3 regions of the Variovorax sp. GW458-11-26-14-LB1 genome follow, and region 3 is predicted to be linked to each of the others. Evidence: predicted binding sites of a transcription regulator. Region 3 holds the regulator's gene; each other region holds the start of a gene.

Region 1 (7,511 bases), on a different contig from region 3:
GCATCGGCGCGCGCGAGCGCTGGGCTTGCGCGACCATCTGCACGATGCTTGCGAGCACGGTCTGCGAGCCGACCTTTTCCGACTGCATGACCAGCGCGCCGTTGGTGTTCAGCGTCGCACCGATGAGCTTGTCGCCCACGCGCTTGGTCACGGGCAGCGGTTCGCCGGTGAGCATCGACTCGTCGACCGCGCTGCCGCCTTCGATCACCACGCCGTCCACCGGCACCTTCTCTCCGGGGCGCACGCGCAGCTTGTCGCCGACATGCACATGGCCGATGGGCACGTCTTCCTCGGTGCCGTCGGCGCCGATCCGGCGCGCCGTCTTGGGCGCGAGCCCCAGCAGCGACTTGATGGCCGCGGAGGTCTGCGAGCGCGCCTTGAGCTCGAGGATCTGGCCCAGCAGGGTGAGCGAAATGATCACCGCCGCCGCTTCGAAGTAGACCGACACGCGCCCCATCGACACGAACGACGCGGGGAACACGCCGGGCGTCACCGTGGCCACGACGCTGTAGACAAAGGCGGCGGCCGTGCCCAGGCCGATCAGGGTCCACATGTTCGGGCTGCGGTTCGCCACCGACTGCACCGCGCGCACAAAGAACGGCCACCCGGCCCACAGCACGATCGGCACGCTGAGCACGAGCTCGATCCAGCTTTGCGTGCCCATCTCGAACCACTGCAGGCGGTGGCCGGCCATGGCGAGCACGGTGACGACAACGCTGAGCGGCAGCGTCCAGAAGAAGCGCCGCTTGAAGTCTTTCAGCTCGGGATCTTCGCCCTCGTCGAGGGTCGGCATCTCGGGCTCCAGCGTCATGCCGCACTTGGGGCAGTTTCCCGGGTGGTCCTGCCGGATCTCCGGGTGCATGGGGCAGGTGTAGACCGTGCCTTGCGCGGCGGGCTGCGCGGGGTCCGCGGGCGCATGCCCGTGCGATGCGTGGTGATCGTGGTGGCCGTGATGACCGTGGTGGTGTCCTGCGTGCCTGGTGGACGTGTCGTTCATTCGCGTTCTCCGACAGGAAAGGGGGAAGCCCTTGAGGGGGAAGCGATCAGTGTCCAGGTTGACACGATGTGAAGGTCAAGCCCTGTCGCGCGATACCCTTGAAGAAAAAGCGCCGGCATGGCGACCGGCGCGTGAAAGACGCGTGCGCAGGACGCTCACTTGCCGGCCTTGCCCACCAGCACCGCGCCCTTCATTCCGGCGTCGTAGTGGCCCGGCTGCAGGCAGCCGAAGTCGACCTTGCCGGCCTGGGTGAACTGCCAGACGATCTCGCCGGTCTTGCCCGCGGCCAGCGTGACCATGTTCGGATCGGCGTGCTCCATCTCGGGGTTCTTCTTCATGGCCTCGTAGTGCGCCAGCAGCGCTTTCTCGGTCCCGAGCACGAGCTCGTGCTTCAGGACGCCGGAGTTCTTGACGACGAAGCGCACCGTCTCGCCCTGCTTGACCTTGATGTCCGCCGGCGTGAAGCGCATCGAGTCCGTCATGTCGACCTGGACCGTGCGCGTCACCTTGGCGGCCACGCCAGGCTTGCCGACGGCGGCCTCGGCATCGTGGCCGTGGCCACCGGCATGGGTGCCCGAGGCAAAGGCGCCGGCAGCGGCCAGTGCGGCTCCTGCGGCGAAAACGGTGTTGCGGAAGGTGTGTGTCATGGTGTCCTTGGAGGTTGCCGGGATGCCGCGACTCTAGGAAGCCAAGCCCGTCCACCACCGATCACCCGGATTACAAAAAGGCAATCTGCGCGTTCTACCTCTGTGCGTCGTCGACATGGGAATCTCCTTATTTTGCCCGGACAAAATATCCCAAGACGTCCCGCCCGGTGGCACCCGACCACCCGGTGTTTCCCCTGAAAAGCCCGGCGGTGCCAAACGGCGGCAAGGGCGCCGCCCTTGAAAGGTCATCGAATGCCCTTATGATTAGCACTCGCTGCTGACGAGTGCTAACAGCCCTCCCATCCAGTCGACAGGTCGCCGGTTTCTCCGGCGCCCGACCACAAACAAACCCGTTTCTTACCCTTCCAGGAGATGCAATGAAACTTCGTCCTTTGGCCGATCGCGTGATCGTCAAGCGTGTTGACAGCGAAACCAAGACCGCCTCCGGCATCGTCATCCCCGACGCAGCCGCCGAAAAGCCCGATCAGGGTGAAGTCCTGGCCGTGGGCCCGGGCAAGCGCAACGACAAGGGCGAACTGGCCGCACTGACCGTCAAGGTCGGCGACCGCGTCCTGTTCGGCAAGTACAGCGGCCAGACCGTCAAGGTCGATGGCGACGAACTGCTCGTGATGAAGGAAGACGACCTGTTCGCAGTCGTCGAGAAGTAATTCTTCTCCTCCCTTTCGATCCCATCCCAATTCAATCCATTCGGAGTTAATTCATCATGGCAGCAAAAGACGTAGTCTTCGGCGGCGAAGCCCGCGCACGCATGGTCGAGGGTGTCAACATCCTGGCCAACGCAGTCAAAGTGACCCTGGGCCCCAAGGGCCGCAACGTGGTGCTCGAGCGTTCGTTCGGCGCCCCCACCGTGACCAAGGACGGTGTGTCCGTGGCCAAGGAAATCGAACTCAAGGACAAGCTGCAGAACATGGGCGCCCAGCTCGTGAAGGAAGTGGCCTCCAAGACCAGCGACAACGCTGGTGACGGCACCACGACCGCCACGGTCCTGGCCCAAGCCATCGTTCGCGAAGGTTTCAAGCTGGTGGCTGCCGGCATGAACCCGATGGACCTGAAGCGCGGCATCGACAAGGCTGTCACGGCCCTGGTCGCCGAGCTGAAGAAGGCTTCCAAGCCCACCACCACCTCCAAGGAAATCGCGCAAGTCGGCTCCATCTCGGCCAACAGCGACGAAACCATCGGCAAGCTCATCGCTGACGCGATGGACAAGGTCGGCAAGGAAGGCGTGATCACCGTGGAAGACGGCAAGTCGCTGGACAGCGAACTCGACGTCGTCGAAGGCATGCAGTTCGACCGCGGCTACCTGTCGCCCTACTTCATCAACAACCCCGAGAAGCAATCGGCGCTGCTCGACAACCCCTTCGTGCTGCTGTTCGACAAGAAGATCAGCAACATCCGTGACCTGCTGCCGGTGCTGGAGCAAGTCGCCAAGGCTGGCCGTCCGCTGCTGATCATTGCCGAAGAAGTCGAAGGCGAAGCCCTGGCTACCTTGGTCGTGAACACGATCCGCGGCATCCTGAAGGTCGTGGCTGTGAAGGCTCCTGGCTTCGGCGACCGCCGCAAGGCCATGCTGGAAGACATCGCCATCCTGACGGGTGGCAAGGTCATCGCTGAAGAAGTGGGCCTGACGCTCGAAAAGGTGACGCTGGCCGACCTGGGTCAAGCCAAGCGCATCGAAGTGGGCAAGGAAAACACGATCATCATCGACGGCGCTGGCGCTGCTGGTGACATCGAAGCCCGCGTGAAGCAAGTCCGCGTCCAGATCGAAGAAGCGACCAGCGACTACGACCGTGAAAAGCTGCAAGAGCGCGTGGCCAAGCTGGCCGGCGGCGTGGCAGTGATCAAGGTTGGCGCTGCCACCGAAGTCGAAATGAAGGAAAAGAAGGCTCGCGTCGAAGACGCCCTGCACGCCACCCGCGCTGCAGTGGAAGAAGGCGTTGTGGCTGGCGGCGGCGTGGCACTGCTGCGTGCCAAGCAAGCCGTGGGCGAGTCGGTCAAGGGCGACAACGCTGATCAAGAAGCCGGCATCAAGCTGGTGCTGAAGGCCATCGAAGCGCCCCTGCGCGAAATCGTGAACAACGCCGGCGGCGAAGCCTCGGTGGTGGTGAACGCTGTGCTGGCCGGCAAGGGCAACTACGGCTTCAACGCTGCGAACGACACGTACGGCGACATGCTCGAGCTGGGCATCCTGGACCCGACGAAGGTCACCCGCACCGCACTGCAGAACGCCGCTTCGGTGTCCTCGCTGCTGCTGACGACCGAAGCCATGGTTGCTGACGCACCCAAGGACGAGTCCGGCGCCGGCGGCGGTGGCATGCCCGACATGGGCGGAATGGGCGGCATGGGCGGCATGGGCATGTAATTGCCCGGCTGAGCTCTGCTCACCAACGAAAAAAGGGCCGCGAAAGCGGCCCTTTTTCTTTGTGCGGAAGGTTCAGCGGAACTGGTCGCGCAGCGCCATGTAGAGCTCCTGGAACCGCGCGTGCCGCGTCTTGTGTGCGCCAGCGCCTTCGGATGAAGGCGTCAGCGTCTGCTTCACCGGCGGCAGCGTGCACACCTCGGCGACCTCGCCCCCATCGGTCAGCCATGCCAGGCGCGCCGCACCGAGCGCACCGCCCGTCTCGCTGCCCGCATACAGCGTCAGCGGCACCTGGAAGATGTCGGCCAGCAACTGCCCCCACCAGACACTGCGCGCACCGCCCCCCACCAGCGCGACTTCGCGCAGCGGCATGTCGGCCGGCAGGCGCAGCGTGTCGAAGCCATCGCGCAGGCCAAAGCTCACGCCCTCGACCACGGCGTAGGCAATCTCCGCGGGGCCGTGCGCATGCGTCAGGCCGAACAGCACCCCTTGCGCATTCGGGTTGTTGTGCGGCGAGCGTTCGCCCGACAGGTACGGCAGGAACAGCGGGCAACGCCCCCGGTCCGCCAGCGCGACCGAGGCCGCGGCTTCGAGCAACGCCGCCTCGTCCGCGAACTTGAAGGTCTTCGCCGCCCAGCTCACCGCACTGGCGGCCGAGAGCATCACCGACATCTGGTGCCAGCGCCTGGGCAGCGCGTGGCAGAAGGCGTGCATCGCCTGCGCGGGGTTCGGCAGGAAGCGGTCGGTCGAGACGAACACCACGCCCGAGGTGCCGAGCGAGACGAAGCCCTGCCCCGGCTCCACGAGCCCCATGCCGACCGCGCTGGCGGCGTTGTCGCCCGCGCCGCCGGCGATCTTCACGCCCTCGCGCAGCCCCCAGCGCGCCGCCAGTTCCGGCTTGAGCAGCGCCGAGACTTCACTGCCTTCCACGAGCCGCGGCATGTGATCGCGCGTGAGCCCCGTGGCGGCGAGCAGTTCGTCGGACCAGTCGCGCGCGCCCACGTCGAGCCAGAGCGTGCCGGCCGCGTCGGACATCTCGCTGACCGCCTCGCCGCTGAGCATGAAGCGCAGCCAGTCCTTGGGTAGCAGCACGCGCGCCACGCGGACGAAGACCTCGGGCTCGTGCTCGCGCACCCACAGCAGCTTGGGCGCGGTGAAGCCGGGCATCGCGAGGTTGCCGGCGATCTCGCTCAGGCGCGGCACGGCGCGCGTGAGCGCCTCGCACTGCGCACCGCTGCGGCCGTCGTTCCAGAGGATGGCCGGGCGCAGCACCTCGCCTTCCGCGTCGAGCAGCGTGGCGCCGTGCATCTGGCCCGACAGGCCGATGGCGCGCACCTGCGCCAGCGCCTCGGCGTGCGTGGTGCGCAGCTCGGCCATGACCGCCTCGAGCGCCTGCCACCACTGGGCGGGCGCCTGCTCGGACCACAGCGGGTGCGGCCGGTCGACCGTGAGCGGCGCGCGTGCCACGCCGACGATGCGGTGATCGTCCGCGAGCAGCAATGCCTTGAGCTCGGACGTGCCGAGGTCGAGTCCCAGATACAAGATGGTCTCCCTGATGGCGCCTTCGGAGCGGGCGCGTTCGCCTTGAAAGAAGTCAGCCGAAGCGCGTGTCGGCCTGGCGCCTGAACTCGCTGGGCGTCATGCCCTTGATTTCGAGAAAGCGCCGGTTGAAGTTCGCCACGTTGTTGAAGCCCACCTGGTAGCAGATGTCGGTCACGTAGTGGTCGGTCTGCATCAGCAGGTGGCAGGCGCTGTTGATGCGCACGCGGTTCACGAAGTCGGTGAAGCTGTTGCCGGTCGAGCGGCGGAAGAAGCGGCTGAAGCGGCTCTCGCTCATGCCCAGCTCGGCGGCGACGTCCGACATCGAGATCGAGTCGGTCATGTTGTTGGTGATGCGGTTCACGATGTCGTTGATCTGGTCGACCTGCGCATCGCCGTCGCTGCCCTGCACGCCCTGCATCTGCACGCTCGACAGCAGTCGGTAGTCGGTGCACTGCGCCAGGTCGGCCATGAACTCGCAGAACAGGCCCAGGCGGCGCACGCCGCGCGCGGCCTTGATGGCGTCCCAGTGCGCCAGCGCCTGTTCCGACATGCCGAAGAACTCGATGCCGTGGCGCGCGCGGTCGAGCAGCGGCATCACGTCGCGCAGCTCGGGAATCTCGGCGGCCGCGCGCTCGATGGGCTCGTGGCGGAACTGGATCACGCGGTCGCGCCCGGCGGCGCCTTCCTCGGGCACATCGAGCGAGATCCAGTTGTGCGGCAGGCGCGGCCCGCACAGCACGAGATGCCCGGGCTGGAACGGCCCGATCCAGTCGCCGATGAAGGCCTTGCCCGAGGTCTCGGTGATCAGGTGCAGCTCGTAGTCTTCATGGAAGTGCCATCGCACCAGCGGGCTCGGAAAGCCGTGCGCGAGGCAGCGCACCAGGCCGGTTTCTTCCGGGGCCTCGTAGCCCAGCGACGGGGAGCGCGCGAAGTCGCGCTCCAGCTCGGGTTGGCGTTGACGAGGGATCGCGCGTTTGCGGGTGGTCGTGGTCATGGCGGCACGGATCGATCAGGGCCGGGAAGCGACGGCCTCGTTGTCTTCCTGCGAAAGCGCCGTGCGAACGGCTTCCAGCGTCGGTGGATCGGCGCCCTCGCGGGTGCAGTTCAGGGCCGCGGCGGTGGCGGCAAAGCGCATCACGGCGCGCCAGGCGTCGTCGCCAAGCTCGGCCAGTTGCGCGGGGTGCTCGACGCCGTGCGCCAGCAGCGCCACGGACAGCCCGGCGGTGAAGGTGTCGCCCGCGCCGATGGTGTCGACCACCTCGACGCGCGGCGCGGCCACGGTGAGCGGCGCGCTGCCGGTGCGCCACAGCGTGGCACCGGCACCGCCGCGCGTGACGACCACGGCGCGCGCGCCGGCCGTGAGGCATTCGGCCGCGAGCACATCCACGGGCCGCCCGGGGGCGAGCAGCGCGGCGTCTTCGTCGCTGAGCTTGACCAGGTCGGCCATGGCGAACCACTCGGTGACGCGGGCGCGGTAGGCGGCCATGTCCGGGATCAGGCTGGGCCGCACGTTGGGATCGAACACGATCACGCAGCGCCCCGTGTGGGCGGCCACGAGGTCGGCGATGCGCGACGACGCCGGCTCCTGCAGCAGCGAGATCGAGCCGAAGTGCAGGAAGCGGCATTCCGCGGGCAGCTGCGGCAGCGGCTCGGGCGCCCAGGTGGCGTCGGCGCTGCCGCGTGTGTAGAAGGCGTAGCGGTTGGTCTGCGGCGTGCGCTCGACAAAGGCCAGCGTCGACGGCGCGTCGCTGCGCAGGATGAGCCGGGTGTCGACGCCGTTGCGTTCGAGAAAGGCCATCAGCCGCTCGCCGAACAGGTCGGTCGACAGCTGCGTGAGAAAGCCGGTCGGCTGCCCGAGCCGCGCACAGGCCACGGCCGTGTTCAGCGGCGAGCCGCCTTCGTGGCCAAGGAACGCCAGGGTGCCACCTTCGCCGGCGGTGAAATCGAT
Region 2 (7,511 bases), on a different contig from region 3:
GTCCGAGCACCTCTACGTGGTTGATCCGATGGGCAACTGGATGATGCGTTTCCCGGCCCGTATGGACGCCGCCGGCGCGAGCCGCGCCAAGCGCGACATCGACCGCCTGCTGCGCGCCTCGTCGTCGTGGGACGAAGCGGGCCGCTGAGCCCGCGCGAACAACCACCGCCTCATGGACACGAGCTCCCTCTACGACCTCACGCCGATCGCCTGGATGATGGGCGCCGGCGTGCTGCTCGCGCTCGGACCGCTGGTCTGGGTGTGGCGCCGCAATGCCGGCTCCGGCCCCGCGCGGCGGCTGCATGCGCTGACCGTGCTCACGCTGTTCCTCACCTTCGACCTGACGCTGTTCGGCGCCTTCACGCGGCTCACCGATTCGGGCCTGGGCTGCCCCGACTGGCCCGGCTGCTACGGCAACGCCAGCCCGGCCGGCGCGCGCCACGAGATCGCGATGGCGCAGGCGGCCCAGCCGACCGGCCCGGTGACGCACAGCAAGGCCTGGATCGAGATGGTCCATCGCTACCTCGCGACCGGCGTCGGGGTGCTGATCCTCACGCTGGCCGGCGCGACCTGGATCGTGCGCCGCCGCCAGCGGCGCCAGCCCGCGCCGCCGGTCGACAGCGCGCACCACCACGTCGTGCTCAGTGCCTGGTGGCCCGCGGCCACGCTGGTCTGGGTCTGCCTGCAGGGCGCCTTCGGCGCCATGACCGTCACCTGGAAGCTATTCCCCGCCATCGTCACGATGCACCTGATGGGCGCCATCGTGCTGCTCGCGCTGCTGTGCATCCAGGCCGTGCGCTACCGCCAGGTGGCGGCGCAGCGCCTGCCCACGGCCGTGTCGCCAGCCCTGCGCAACGGGCTGATCGCCACGGCGGTGCTGCTGGTGCTGCAGATCGCGCTTGGCGGCTGGGTCAGCACCAATTACGCGGTGCTGGCCTGCACGCAGTTCCCGACCTGCCAGGACAGCTGGTGGCCGCCGATGAACTTCGCGCAGGGCTTCGAGATCTGGCGCCATCTCGGCGTGACCGGCGACGGCCAGCCGCTCGACTTTTCCGCGCTCACCGCCATCCACTACGCACACCGCCTCATGGCGTACGCCGTGTTCGTGGCGCTCGGCCTGCTGGCCTGGCGCCTGCGCCGCCTCGAGGCGCTGCGCGCGCAGGCGCACTGGCTGGCCGGCCTGGCGCTGCTGCAGCTGGCCACCGGCCTGGGCAATGTGCTGCTGGGCTGGCCGCTGGCCGCCGCCGTGCTCCACACCGGCGGCGCCGCGGCGTTGGCCGTGGTCCTGACCTGGGTGCTGTGCGAGAGCCGGCGCGAAAGCGCCGCCGCTGCACCGATTCCGCGCGCCGTCGACAATGCGCGCGGCACCCCCCAACCGAAGAAAGCCACCGCGTGAGCACCCCGATTCCTGTTCAGCACGCCAGCACCGCCAACGTGCTGCGCCAGTTCTACGCGCTCACCAAGCCGCGCGTGGTGCAGCTGATCGTGTTCTGCGCGCTCATCGGCATGGTGCTGGCCGTGCCCGGCCTGCCGTCGTGGGCCGACGTGCAGCGCGGCGTGCTGGCTTGCATCGGCATCTGGCTCGTGGCCGGTGCGGCCGCCGCATTCAACTGCCTGGTCGAGAAGGGCATCGACGCCAAGATGAAGCGCACCGCCTGGCGCCCCACGGCGCGCGGGCAGCTCAGCGACATGCAGGCGCTGGTGTTCTCGGCGCTGCTGTGCGCGGCGGGCTCGGCGCTGCTGTGGTTCACGGTCAACCCGCTGACCATGTGGCTCACGTTTGCCACCTTCGTCGGCTACGCGGTGATCTACACCGTCATCCTGAAGCCGCTGACGCCGCAGAACATCGTGATCGGCGGCGCCTCGGGCGCCATGCCGCCGGTGCTGGGCTGGTCGGCCATGACGGGCGATGTCGGTCCCGAGGCTCTGATCCTGTTCCTCATCATCTTCCTGTGGACCCCGCCGCACTTCTGGGCGCTGGCGCTGTACCGCGTCGAGGACTACCGCAAGGCCGGTCTGCCGATGCTGCCCGTGACGCACGGCAACGAGTTCACGCGGCTGCAGGTGCTGCTGTACACCTTCATCCTGTTCGCCGCCTGCCTGATGCCCTTCATCTACGGCATGAGCGGCTGGCTCTATCTCGTGGTCGCCATCGGCGTGAGCATCGGCTTCACCGGCTATGCCTTCGCGCTGTGGCGCAACTACTCCGACACGCTGGCGCGCAAGACCTTCCGGTTTTCGCTCATCCACCTGAGCGTGCTGTTCGCGGCGCTGCTCGTCGACCATTACCTCCGCTGACCGGACCTGACCTGCCCATGAACAAGCGCAATGCCCTGAAATCGATCGCCGCCACGGCCGGCTGGGTGGCCGCCTCGGCCACGCTGGGCCTGGGCCTCTCGGCCTGCAGCGAGCAGCCGAAGCAGAGCTTCCAGGCGGTCGACATCACGGGCGCCGACTACGCCAAAGACTTCTCGCTCACCGACGCCGACGGCAAGGTGCGCACGCTGGCCGACTTCAAGGGCAAGGCGGTGGTGCTGTTCTTCGGCTACGTGCAGTGCCCCGACGTCTGCCCGACCACCATGACCGAGATGGCACAGGTCAAGCAGCAGTTGGGCGCCGACGGCAGCAAGCTGCAGGTGCTGTTCGTCACCGTCGATCCGGCGCGCGACACGTCCGAGGTACTCAAGGCCTACATGGGCGCGTTCGACCCGAGCTTCGTGGCGCTCATTCCCACGCCCGAGCAGTTGGCCGCCGTCGCGAAGGACTTCAAGGTCTACTACAAGAAGGTCGACGGCAAGACGCCGACCAGCTACGCCATGGACCACTCGGCCGCCAGCTACATCTACGACCCGCAGGGCCGCCTGCGGCTCTACGCGCGCTACGGCGCGGGCGTGCCGGCGATGGTGTCGGACCTGAAGACGCTGCTCGCGTCCTGAGCCGGGCGCCCGGGGCATGGACGCCGCATCGGTCGCGCACCTGAAGTCGCGCAAGGGCGCGTTCCGCATCGCGCTCATCCCGCCCGAGGTGCTGGGCGCGCTGAACGGCGGGCTGCTCGAGACCGTCAACCTCAACGAATTCCTCGCGCTCGAACTGCCGCTGCTCGCGCGCAGCGTGGCGGGCCATGTCGGCCTCGATGCGGCGCACGAACGGCTGGACGACACGCTCGCCATGCTGGCCGCCTTCAAGCCCATGCAGCGCCACAGCCACATCGCGCGGGCGCTGTACGACATGACGGCCGAACACGTCGAACGCGATGCCGTGGCGCACCGGCTGGCCACGCACGCGAGCGACGTGGCGCGCTGCTGGGCGGTGCAGTGGATCACGCTGTCGGGCCTGCCGCTGGCGGCCCAGCTCGACGCCGTGCGCCGCTTTGCCGCCGACCCGCATTTCGGCGTGCGCGAGTTCGCCTGGATGGCGGTGCGCGACAGCGTCATCGATTCGCTCGACGAAGCGCTGGCGCTGCTGCAGCCCTGGGTGGCCGATGCCGATGCGAACGTGCGCCGCTTCGCCAGCGAGCTCACGCGCCCGCGCGGCGTGTGGTGCGCGCAGATCGAGACGCTGAAGACCGAGCCCTGGCTGGCGCTGCCGCTGCTGGAGCCGCTGCGTGCCGACGCGCATCGCTACGTGCAGAACTCGGTCGCCAACTGGCTCAACGACGCGAGCAAGACGCAGCCCGAGTGGGTCGAGACGCTGTGCACGCGCTGGGTGGCCGAGTCGCCGGTTGCCGAGACCCGCTACATCGCGAAGCGGGCGCTGCGCACGCTGACCAAGTCGACGCCCTGAAGCGCCCCCGAACGAAAAAAAGCCCGGCACTGCCGGGCTTTTTCGTGGAGGAGGGCGGTCGTGACGCTTACGCGTACTCGGCCAGCGCCTTCTTCATCTTCTTCATCGCCGCCACTTCGATCTGGCGGATGCGCTCGGCGCTCACGCCGTACACCGCGGCCAGGTCGTGCAGCGTCATGCCGCCCGAACCGTCGTCGTTCACCTTGAGCCAGCGCTCTTCGACGATGCGGCGGCTGCGGTCGTCCAGCGCCTCCAGGGCGGTGGCGATGCCGTCGCTCGACAGGCGGTCGCGCTGCTGCGATTCGAGCAAAGCGGTCGGTTCCTGCGTGGCGTCGGCCAGGTAGGCGATGGGGCCGAAGCCTTCGTCGCCGTCATCGGACGGACCCGGATCGAGCAGCACGTCGCCGCCCGACAGGCGGGTTTCCATCTCGAGCACTTCCTCGGGCTTCACGTTCAGGCGCGTGGCCATCTGCGAGACCTCGTCGGGGCTCAGCGTCTCGCGGTGCGTGCCGTTGTCGGCCGCGGCCGAGTCGGCCTTGAAACCCTGCTTCATCGAGCGCAGATTGAAGAACAGCTTGCGCTGGGCCTTGGTCGTCGCGACCTTGACCATGCGCCAGTTCTTCAGGATGTACTCGTGGATCTCGGCCTTGATCCAGTGCATGGCGTAGCTCACCAGCCGCACGCCCTGGTCGGGGTCGAAACGCTTCACGGCCTTCATGAGACCGACGTTGCCTTCCTGGATCAGGTCGCCGTGCGGCAGCCCGTAACCCAGGTACTGGCGGGAAATGGACACGACCAGGCGCAGGTGCGACAGGATCAGCGCACCGGCGGCTTCGAGGTCGTTCTGGTCGCGCAACTTGCGTGCGAAGCCCTGCTCTTCTTCGAGCGTGAGCAGCGGCAGGCGGTTGGCGGCCGAAATGTAGGCATCCAGGTTGCCCAGCGGGGGGACCATCGACCAGGGGTTGGCGACGGCCAGCTGGTTGGCAGAGACTCCAGACAGCATTGTCATCAGGGGAAACTCCTTTGTGGCGGTCATATTAGCACTCGGTTAGAGGGAGTGCTAAGCCAAGGGTTCCCTTGGGTTTCTATCGTTGCGATAGCTTTTGTCGCGATTTGTTGGATATTTGTATGCCGTTTGGCGTTTTTCAAGTCCTGGACGCCTGCCCCAGCAACCAGTCCTGGAACGCCAGGATGCGCGGGTCCCCAGCGCTGCCTTCCGGGTAGACCAGGTGGTAGGCGTAGCCCGCTGCCATGGGCACGCCGATGTCGAACAGCCGCACCAGCCGGCCCTGGGCGAGGTCGGCTCCGATCATGTCCAGGTCGGCCAGGCCGACCATGCCGCTCTCGGTGACGGCGCGCACCACGTCGCTCGAGTCGGCGAAGCCGATGCAGCGGCTGTCGTTGAAGCCCTCGATGCCCGCCGCGGCCATCCACATCGGCCAGTTCGGCCAGACCATGCCGTCGGTCTTCCAGTCGACGTAGCACAGCGTGTGCTGGAGCAGGTCGCGCGGCGTTGCCAGCGGGGGCCCGCTGGCGAGCAGCCTGGGGCTGCAGACCGGCACGATGACGGTGTCGAACAGCCGCTGGGCGCGCGTGCCTGGGTCTTGCCCGTTGCCGAAGCGGATCGCCACGTCGATGTCGTCGGCGTCGAAGTCCCGCAGCGCGTCGGAAATATCGAAACCCAGTTCCAGCCCCGGGTTCGCAGCGCGGAACTGCGGCAGCCGGGGCAGCAGCCAGTTGGTCGCGAAACGGGCGCTGGTCGACAGCCGCAGCGTCGCCGCCCCGCGCGCCATGCGCCGGGCGCGGCCGGCGGCGCGGCGCAGGGTGTCGAGCGCGTCGGCGGTGGCCTCGAACCACACGGCGCCGGCCGGCGTGAGGCGGATGCTGCGGCTGGTGCGCGTGAACAGCACCACGCCCAGCTGGTCCTCGATCTCCTTGATCTGGTGGCTCACGGCCGCCGGTGTCAGCCCGACTTCCTCGGCGGCCCGGGTGAAGTTCAGGTGCCGCCCGGCGGCCTCGAAGGTGCGCAGGGCACGGGTGCCGGGGAGCAGTCTGGGGTGCATCGATCTTCAAATGGTTCTTGATGATTTTCCAAAAACTATTCGTTTCTCTTGGGGAAGTCAACGCGGGATAGTTCAGGAACTTGATGATCCATCCCATCCAGGAGCCACGAAACCATGTCCGCCAGCGTCCCTTCTCCTTCTTCCTTTGTCGTGCAACGCAGCGGCCTGCCGGTGCTCGCCGCGGACCTGGCGTCGCTCGCCTTCGCCGGCCACGCCCATTTCACGGCCATGCAGGTGCGTGGCGGCCGGGTGCGGGGCCTCGACCTTCATCTGGCGCGGCTGCGCTTCGCCTCGCAGACCCTGTTCGGCCAGGCGTTGCCCGACGACACGGTGCGCGCCCACCTGCGGGCGGCGCTCGCGGCCGGCCCGGCGGACCTGTCGCTGACGGCTACCGTCTACTCCTCGGCCGGCGAGTTCACCGCGGCTGACGCGGTGCCCGAGGTGCTGGTCCGCACCGGCCCGCCTTCCAACGGCCCCGCCGGCCCGCTGACCCTGGCCGCGATCGAACACGAGCGCTTCCTGCCGGCCGTGAAGCATGTCGGTGAAGGCGCCAAGACCCAGCTGCTGCGCCAGGCCGTCGCGCAGGGCTTCGACGACGCGGCCTTTCTCGACCGGCACGGCCGGCTCGGCGAAGCGTCGATCTGGAACCTGGCCTTCTGGGACGGCGAGGCGGTGGTGTGGCCCGAGGCCGAGATCCTGGCCGGCACCACGATGGGCATCGTGCGCCGGCAGCTCGAGCGCCTCGGTGTCCCGCAGCGCAGCCAGGTGCTGCGGATGGCCGACCTGCCCGCGCTGGCCGGCGCCGTGGTCATGAACTCGTGGACGCCGGGCGTGGCGGTGCACCGCATCGGCGAGTTGGCGTTGCCGGCAGCGCCGGCTTTCGTGGAACTGCTGCACCGGGCCCATGAGGCCGAGCCGCTCGTGTCGCCCTGAAGGACGCCTCTCGCGCGCGGAAGCTGCGCGCCAGATTACCCGCTGGCTACCAGCGAATGCCGAGCTTGACGAACAGCTTCGACAGCACGAACAGCGGACCGACCCAGAGGTACTGGATGTCCTCGAAGAACGACGGCTTCTTGCCTTCCATCTTGTGGCCGACGAACTGGAAGATCCACGCCACCACGAAGATCGCCGCCGACACCGGCGCCACCGCGGTGCCCATCGCATGCACCGCCACCAGCGCCAGCACCGTGAGCGCCAGCATCGTGACGAGGAAGGCCGGCGAGCGCAGCAGGGCGTAGTACACGAGGCTGGCCGCCACGAAGGCGTAAGCCACCCACGGATGGATCGCGAACAGCAACCCGACGATGCTCAGCATGATCGCGGGAATGGCCACGAAGTGGATCAGCTCGTTGGTCGGATGGCGGTGGCTCTCCTCGTAGTGGGCGAGGAGGCGGTCGACCTTGCGCTCGCTGGTGGCGAGCGGGGCGGCGGCAGTGTGGGTCATGGTAGGTCTCCGGGGCGCCGTGCGTTGCGGCAAGACGTCCATGGTGCCCACGGCGCCGCGCCGTGGCAAGTGGCGCCAGCCCGGGTCAGGGCGCCATGACTTAGGGCACTGTCGCGCGGGGCTTGCGCCGCTAAGATCAAATCCGTGGCCTCTTTCGACTCCCCCTCCGCACCCCTGCCGCCCACCACCGACATCGGTGTGCCCGCCGGCGTGTCCGGCGC
Region 3 (7,511 bases):
GCGTCCAGCCGCAAGGCGAGGGCGCGCGCTGGGTCGAGGCGCAGGAGTGGAGCCGGCTGGGGCTGCCTGCCCCGATGCGCAAGCTGCTGGAAACCGCCGAGGCCTGAACGGCTCCCGGCGGTAGGCCGGCTTCGCCGCCGTCAGGCGTCGAGTTCGCGGTGGCGCTTGAGCGCGCCCCAGCGCGCACCGAAGGCGCGTGCCAGTTGCTCGACCAGGAACACCGACCGGTGCTGCCCGCCCGTGCAGCCGATGGCCACCGTCACGTAGCTGCGGTGGTCGCGCGCCAGTGCGTCGAGCCAGTGCGTGAGGAACTGCTCGATGTCGTCGAACATGCGCGCCACGTCGTCGTGCTCGCGCAGCCATTCGATCACCGGCTCGTCGCGGCCCGTGAGCGCGCGCAGCGCGGGCACGTAGTGCGGGTTGGGCAGCATGCGCACGTCGAACACGTAATCGGCATCGAGCGGCACGCCGCGCTTGAAGGCGAACGATTCGAACACCAGCGTCAGCGCGTTCTGCGGCGCCGAGATCAGCCCCTTGATGTAGCTCTGCAGCTGCGCAGGGCGGATGAGGCTGGTGTCGATCACGTCGGCGCCATCGCGCAGGTCGGCCAGCAGCTCGCGTTCGAGTTCGATGGCCTGCACCAGCACGCGGTGCTGCTCGGGCACGTCGGTGCGGCTTTCCTGGCGCGAGAGCGGGTGGCGCCGGCGGGTTTCCGAATAGCGGCGCAGCAGCGCGTCGGTGGTCGCGTCGAGGAACAGCGAGCGCAGCGAGACGCCATCGGCGCGCAGCGCCTCGAGCTGCTGCGGCACGATCGGCAGCGACACGCCGCTGCGCACGTCCATCGCGATCGCCACGCGCGTGGCCTGCTGTTCGTGCTGCAGCGCGATGAAGGCGGTGAGCAGCTCAGGCGGCAGGTTGTCGACGCAGTAGTAGCCGGCGTCTTCCAGCGCGTGCAGCGCCACCGACTTGCCGGAGCCCGACATGCCGGTGATGAGGACGAGGTCGAGGTTCATGTTCATGGGGCGGTCGCCGGCGTCTTGTGGCCGAGCATTTCGCGCGCGTGGGCCAGCGAGGTGGCCGACACCTTTTCACCGCCCAGCATGCGGGCGATTTCGCGCGCCCGGTCGTCGGCCGCGAGGCGCGACACGCCGCTTTCGGTGCGCGGGCCGTCCGTGCCGGCCGCCGTCGTCTGGCGCTTGGCGACCACGAGGTGGTGGTCGGCGCAGGCCGCCACCTGCGGCAGATGGGTCACGGCGAGCACCTGGCGGTCGCGGCCGAGCTGCTTCATGAGGCGGCCCACGGTCTCGGCGACGGCACCGCCCACGCCGGCATCGACCTCGTCGAAGATCAGCGTCTGCGCGGCGCCCAGTTCGCTGGTCGTCACGGCGATGGCCAGCGCGATGCGCGAGAGCTCGCCGCCCGAGGCCACCTTGCCGATGGCGCGCGGCGTGCTGCCGGCGTGGCCGGCCACCAGGAACGAAATTTCTTCGAGGCCGGCGCGACCGGGCTGTGCCAACGGCTGCAGTTCGACGTCGAAGCGCCCGCCCTGCATGCCCAGGCCCTGCATCGCCTGCGTGACGGCCTGCGCAAGGCGCGGCGCCGCCTGCTTGCGGATCTTGCCGAGGGCCTTGGCTTCTTTCATGTAGGCCTGCTGGGTGTTCTGCTCGGCGCGTTCCAGGCCTTCAAGGTCGCTTTGTGCGTCGAGTGCCTGCAGCTCCGCCTGCCAGCCGGCCAGCAGCGCGGGCAGCTCGGCCGGCGTGCGCTTGTAGCGGCGCGCGAGCGACATCCACAGGCCCATGCGCTCGTCGAGTTCGGCGAGGGTCTTGGGATCGGTGTCGGTGTCGCGCAGGTAGCCGTGCAGCGAGTGCGCCGCGTCCGAGGCCTGCGCCACGCAGGAGGCGAGCACTTCGCCCAGCGTACGGAATTCGGGCTCGATGTGTTCGCAGTTCTGCAGCAGCGTCGCGGCGCGCGTGAGGGCGGCGAGGGCGCCGTTGTCGTCGTCTTCGAGCGCCTGGCTTGCGCCCTGGGCCGCGTCGATGAGCGCCTGCGCGTTCGAGATGCGCGAATGGTGGGCCGAGAGTTCTTCCCATTCGTCGGCGCCCGGCGCCAGCTTCGCGACTTCGGAAATCTGCCACTGCAGCCGCTCGCGCTCGCGCTGCAGCGAGTCTTGCGCCGAGCGTGCGTGCTCGAGCGCCGAGAGCGCCTGGCGCCAGCTTTGCCAGGCGGCGTCGAGCGCGTCGGTGCGCGCGCCCGCGTAGGCGTCGAGCAGGCCGCGCACGGCCTCGGGGCGGGTCAGGCTCTGCCAGGCGTGCTGGCCGTGGATGTCGAGCAGGCGGTCGCCCAGTTCGCGCAACTGCGTGGCGGTGGCGGGGCTGCCGTTGATCCAGCCGCGGCTGCGTCCCTGCAGGTCGACCGTGCGGCGCAGCAGCAGGCCGTCGCCTGCCTCGAAGCCGCCTTCGTCGAGCCAGCCGGCCAGGGCCGGGTCGGCGTCGAACTCGGCGCTCACGTCGAGCCGCTCAGCGCCTTCGCGCACGGCGCCGGCGTCGGCGCGGTTGCCCAGCGCCAGCTGCAGTGCGTCGATCAGGATGGACTTGCCGGCGCCGGTTTCCCCGGTCAGCACCGTGAAGCCGGCCGACAGATCGAGTTCAAGGGACCGCACGATCACGAAGTCGCGCAGTGCGATGCGTCGCAAAGCCATCTCAGTTCGTCCTCAAGCTGGGGGCGTGGTCCTTCATTCAGGAGCCCCCTTCGTTCCAATGGAGTTTTTTCCGCAGCGTGTCGAAGTAGCTCCAGCCGCGCGGGTGCAGGAAGCGCACCCGGAAGTCGGAGCGGCGCACCACCACGCGGTCGCCGATGGCGAGCGAGGCGAGCGACTGCATGTCGAAATTGGCGCTGGCGTCGCGACCGCTCACCAGCTCGATCACGATCTCGTCGGCGTCGGGCAGCAGCACGGGGCGGTTGGACAGCGTGTGCGGCGCGATCGGCACCATCACCCAGCCCGGCACCGCCGGATGCAGCAGCGGCCCGCCGGCCGACAGCGCGTAGGCCGTCGAGCCCGTGGGCGACGCGATGATCAGCCCGTCGGCGCGCTGGTTGGCCACGAAATGACGGCCCACCGACACGCGCATCTCGACCATGCCCGAGGTGGCGCCGCGGTTGACCACCACGTCGTTCATCGCGAGCGCGTCGAACACCACGGCCTCGTCGCGGAGCACCTGCGCGTGCATCAGGCTGCGGTGGTCTTCTTCGTATTCGCCGGCCAGCATCGGGATCAGCGTGGCCTGGTAGTTGTCCAGCGGGATGTCGGTGATGAAGCCGAGCCGCCCGCGGTTGATGCCGATCAGCGGGATGCCGTAGCACGCGAGCTGCCGGCCGATGCCGAGCATGGTGCCGTCACCGCCGACCACGAGGCCGAGGTCGCAGCGCTGGCCGATTTCTTCGACCGACAGCGCCTGGTAGCGCGGGTGCGGCGGGGCGTCGGTGTCCTCGCAGGACGAACGCTCCACGAACACCGTGCATCCCTGCGATTCGAGGAAGGCGCCGATGCCTTCCATCACGCCGTCGCGCGCATCGGCTTGCGCCCGGGCGCCGGAAGCCTGGTATTTGCCGATCAGGGCGACGTGACGAAAGCGTGAGGTCATAGCTCACAAATTACAACACTAAAATCTTGCAATGCTGGACGACCGTGCCAAGTTGCTGTTGAAGACGCTGGTCGAGCGTTACATCGCCGATGGGCAACCCGTCGGATCACGCACGCTCTCGCGTTCGGCGGGGCTGGATCTCTCGCCCGCGACCATCCGCAACGTCATGTCCGACCTCGAGGCGCTGGGGCTCATCGCCAGCCCCCACACCTCGGCCGGGCGCGTGCCGACCACGCGCGGCTACCGGTTGTTCGTCGACACCATGCTGACCGCGCAGCGCGAGCAGATGAGCACGCCGAGCCTGGCGGCCGACCAGCCGCAGAAGGTGATCGCCAACGCCGCGCACCTGCTGTCGAACCTGTCGCAGTTCGTGGGCGTCGTGATGGCGCCGCGCCGCGCCTCGGTGTTCAAGCAGATCGAATTCTTGCGGTTGTCCGAGCGGCGGCTGCTGGTGATCATCGTCTCGCCCGACGGCGACGTGCAGAACCGCGTGATCTTCCCCGAGTCCGACTACTCGCAGTCGCAGCTGGTGGAAGCCTCGAACTACATCAACGCGCACTTCGCGGGCCTGACGATCGAGCAGGTGCGCGACCGCCTGCAGTCCGAGGTCGAGAAGCTGCGGGGCGAAATCGCCGCGCTGATGCAGGCCGCGGTGCAGGTCAGCTCCGAGGTGCTCACCGACGCCCAGGCTGACGACGTCGTGATCTCCGGCGAGCGCAACCTGCTGTCGGTGACCGATTTCTCCAGCGACATGGGGCAGCTGCGGCGCGCCTTCGATCTTTTTGAAGAGAAGGCGCAGCTGATGCGGCTGCTCGACGTGTCGAGCAAGGCCGAGGGCGTGCGCATCTTCATCGGCGGCGAAAGCCAGGTCGTGCCCTTCGAAGAGCTGTCCATCGTCAGCGCCAACTACGAGGTCGACGGCCAAGTGGTCGGCACGCTGGGCGTGATCGGTCCGACCCGCATGCCGTACGACCGCATGATCCAGATCGTCGACATCACGTCGCGGCTGGTGAGCAACGCGCTGAGCCACCGCAAGTAAGCGGCCGCGCGCGGCGCATAGAATCGGGCCCGCGTGGGCCGTTAGCTCAGTTGGTTAGAGCAGCGGACTCATAATCCGTTGGTCGAGTGTTCAAGCCACTCACGGCCTACCACCACACATTCCCCCCTCTGTAGACACTCCGACGAAGGCCGCATTGCGCGGCCTTTTTCCTTGCAGCTGCGAGGGCGCGAGCGAAGCCTGCGGCCGCCGCCGATTTCACCTACGGCAAACACAGGATTCCTTCAGGTTGCAACGCAACATCGAAGGCAGAATGCACCATTTGAGTGCAAATGTAACGAGCCGGGTGATCCCTGCGCACGCCGCACTGCGATTCCCGATGGCCATGACCCCGCTTTTCAAGCTCCTGCTTCCGTTGTCCCTGCTCGCGCTCGCTGCATGCGGCGCCAAGCAGGCTTCCACCACCGATGACGCGCCGCCCGAAGTCGGCGTGGTGGCGCTGCACGCCAGCGACGTGGCCGTGCACACCGAGCTCGCGGGCCGCACGGCCGCCTACCGCGTCTCCGAGGTGAGGCCGCAGGTCAACGGCATCGTGCGCAAGCGGCTGTTCGAAGAGGGCGGCATGGTCCGCGCGGGCCAGGTGCTGTACGAGATCGAGCCCGGCCCGTTCGAGGCCGCGCACGAGCAGGCGCAGGCCACGCTGGCCACGTCGCAGGCCACCATCGCCAGCCTGCGCGGCAAGGCCGATCGCTTCGGCGAACTGGTCAAGGCCAATGCCGTGAGCAGGCAGGAACACGAAGAGGCGCAGGCGGCGCTGGTGCAGGCGCAAGCCGGCGTGAAGGCCGCGCAGGCGGCCGTGAAGGCGGCGCGCATCAACCTCGACTTCACGCGCATCACCGCGCCCATCGCGGGACGCATCGGCCGCTCCGCCGTGACCGAAGGCGCGCTCGTGGCGCCGGGCCAGGCGATGGCGCTGGCCACGATCCAGCGGCTCGATCCGATCTACGTCGACGTCGTGCAGTCGAGCCTGGCGTTGACGAAGCTCAAGCGCCGCTTCATCTCGGGCGACATGGCGCCGGCCAGCACCCAGGTCCGCCTGCGCATGGAAGACGGCCTGCCTTACCCGCATGCCGGCACGCTGAAGTTCTCCGAAGTGGCCGTCGACGAGGCCACCGGCTCGGTCACGCTGCGCGCGGAATTTCCGAACCCGCAAGGGCTGCTGCTGCCGGGCATGTACGTGCGCGCGCAGGTCGAGTCTGGCGTGGAGCGCCAGGCCATCCTGGCGCCGCAGCGCGGCGTGGCCCGCAACGAGAAGGGCGAGCCGACCGCGCTGGTGGTGGCGGCCGACAACAAGGTCGAGCTGCGCGCGCTCGAGGTGCGCAGCACCGAGGGCGAGCACTGGGTCGTGACCCGGGGCCTGCGCGAGGGCGACCGCCTGGTGGTCGACGGCTTGCAGCGCGCACGCCCGGGAGAAAAAGTGAAGCCGGTGCCGGTGTCCACGGCGGGCGCATCGTCCGCTGCTGCACCTTCTCCGGCCGATTGATGAGAAGCGACAACCTCCCGTGATCGCCCATTTCTTCATTCAGCGGCCCGTCTTCGCCTGGGTCATTGCCATCCTCATCATGCTGGCCGGCGGCGTGGCCATTCGCACGCTGCCGGTGTCGCAGTACCCGGACATCGCGCCGCCGACCGTGGTCGTGTCGGCCAACTACCCCGGCGCCTCGGCGCAGGCGGTGGAAAACAGCGTGACGCAGGTGCTCGAGCAGCAGCTCAAGGGCATCGACGGCCTGATGTACTTCAAGTCGACCAGCAGCGCCGCCGGCTGGGCCGAGATCAACGTCACTTTCCGCCAAGGCATCGACCCCGACACCGCACAGGTGCAGGTGCAGAACAAGGTCAGCCAGGCCACCAGCCGGCTGCCGCAGGCGGTGCAGCAGCAGGGCGTGACGGTCGCCAAGTCGCAGAACAACTTCCTGCTGATCGTGGCGCTGTACGACGAGACCGGCCAGCGCACCGACACCGACATCGCCGACTGGATGGCCAGCAACCTGCGCGACCCGATCAGCCGCGTCGACGGCGTGGGTTCGGTGCAGGCCTTCGGCGCGGCGTACGCCATGCGCATCTGGCTCGACCCGCACCGGCTGGCCAGCTACCAGCTGATGCCGTCCGACGTCACGGCCGCCATCACTGCGCAGAACACGCAGGTGTCGGTGGGCGAGATCGGCGCGCGGCCGTCGGCACCGACGCAGCACCTGAACGCCACTGTCACCGCGATGTCGCGGCTGCAGACGCCCGACCAGTTCAAAGCCATCGTGCTCAAGACGCAGGCCGACGGCGCCGTGGTGCGGCTGGGTGACGTGGCACGCGTGGAGATCGGCAGCGAGTCGTATGCCGAGACCACGCGCCTGAACGGCCACCCGGCCGCGGGCTCGGCCGTGATGCTGGCCCCCGGCGCCAACGCGCTGACCACCGCCCGCGCGGTGAAGGCGCGCATCGCCGAGCTTGAGCGCTCGCTGCCTGCCGGCCTGCGCGTGGCCTACGCGGAAGACACCACGCGCTTCGTCAAGATCTCGATCCAGTCGGTCATCCGGACGCTGCTGGAGGCCATCGCGCTGGTGGTGGTCGTGATGTTCCTGTTCCTGCAGAACTGGCGCGCCACGGTCATCCCCGCGATCACCGTGCCGGTGGTGCTGCTGGGCACCTTCGGCGTGCTGGCGGCCTTCGGCTATTCGATCAACGTGCTCACGCTGTTCGGCATGGTGCTGGCCATCGGCCTGCTGGTGGACGATGCCATCGTGGTGGTGGAGAACGTCGAGCGCGTCATGCACGAAGAGGGGCTCGATGCGAAGGCCGCCACGATCAAGTCGATGAAG

What was found. The regulator HrcA, encoded in region 3, represses chaperone genes, less so after heat shock. The targets are predictions, from matches to a motif close to TTAGCACTCNNNNNNNNNGAGTGCTAA.
Region 1: AC07YS_RS14775 (co-chaperone GroES) is a predicted target of HrcA. The motif match lies at 1,909-1,935, and genes of this name have one in related genera.
Region 2: rpoH (RNA polymerase sigma factor RpoH) is a predicted target of HrcA. The motif match lies at 4,821-4,847, and genes of this name have one in related genera.

The regions. Positions count from the first base shown of each region.
Region 1 covers NZ_JBWKYW010000019.1:28,752-36,262, forward strand. Annotated here, with positions in the region: gene AC07YS_RS14765 (copper-transporting P-type ATPase) at 1-997, opposite strand, end outside; gene AC07YS_RS14770 (cupredoxin domain-containing protein) at 1,153-1,644, opposite strand; gene AC07YS_RS14775 (co-chaperone GroES) at 2,022-2,312, shown strand; gene groL (chaperonin GroEL) at 2,369-4,024, shown strand; gene xylB (xylulokinase) at 4,097-5,563, opposite strand; gene AC07YS_RS14790 (AraC family transcriptional regulator) at 5,616-6,557, opposite strand; gene AC07YS_RS14795 (carbohydrate kinase family protein) at 6,573-7,511, opposite strand, start outside.
Region 2 covers NZ_JBWKYW010000033.1:63,016-70,526, forward strand. Annotated here, with positions in the region: gene AC07YS_RS20835 (redox-active disulfide-containing membrane protein) at 1-148, shown strand, start outside; gene AC07YS_RS20840 (COX15/CtaA family protein) at 173-1,396, shown strand; gene cyoE (heme o synthase) at 1,393-2,298, shown strand; gene AC07YS_RS20850 (SCO family protein) at 2,316-2,936, shown strand; gene AC07YS_RS20855 (DNA alkylation repair protein) at 2,953-3,783, shown strand; gene rpoH (RNA polymerase sigma factor RpoH) at 3,851-4,792, opposite strand; gene AC07YS_RS20865 (LysR substrate-binding domain-containing protein) at 4,929-5,846, opposite strand; gene AC07YS_RS20870 (aminotransferase class IV family protein) at 5,961-6,779, shown strand; gene AC07YS_RS20875 (Mpo1 family 2-hydroxy fatty acid dioxygenase) at 6,826-7,290, opposite strand; gene AC07YS_RS20880 (response regulator transcription factor) at 7,435-7,511, shown strand, end outside.
Region 3 covers NZ_JBWKYW010000021.1:13,824-21,334, forward strand. Annotated here, with positions in the region: gene mutY (A/G-specific adenine glycosylase) at 1-107, shown strand, start outside; gene rapZ (RNase adapter RapZ) at 141-1,013, opposite strand; gene recN (DNA repair protein RecN) at 1,016-2,698, opposite strand; gene AC07YS_RS15695 (NAD kinase) at 2,736-3,641, opposite strand; gene hrcA (heat-inducible transcriptional repressor HrcA) at 3,673-4,680, shown strand; tRNA gene AC07YS_RS15705 (tRNA-Ile) at 4,716-4,792, shown strand; gene AC07YS_RS15710 (efflux RND transporter periplasmic adaptor subunit) at 5,024-6,181, shown strand; gene AC07YS_RS15715 (efflux RND transporter permease subunit) at 6,201-7,511, shown strand, end outside.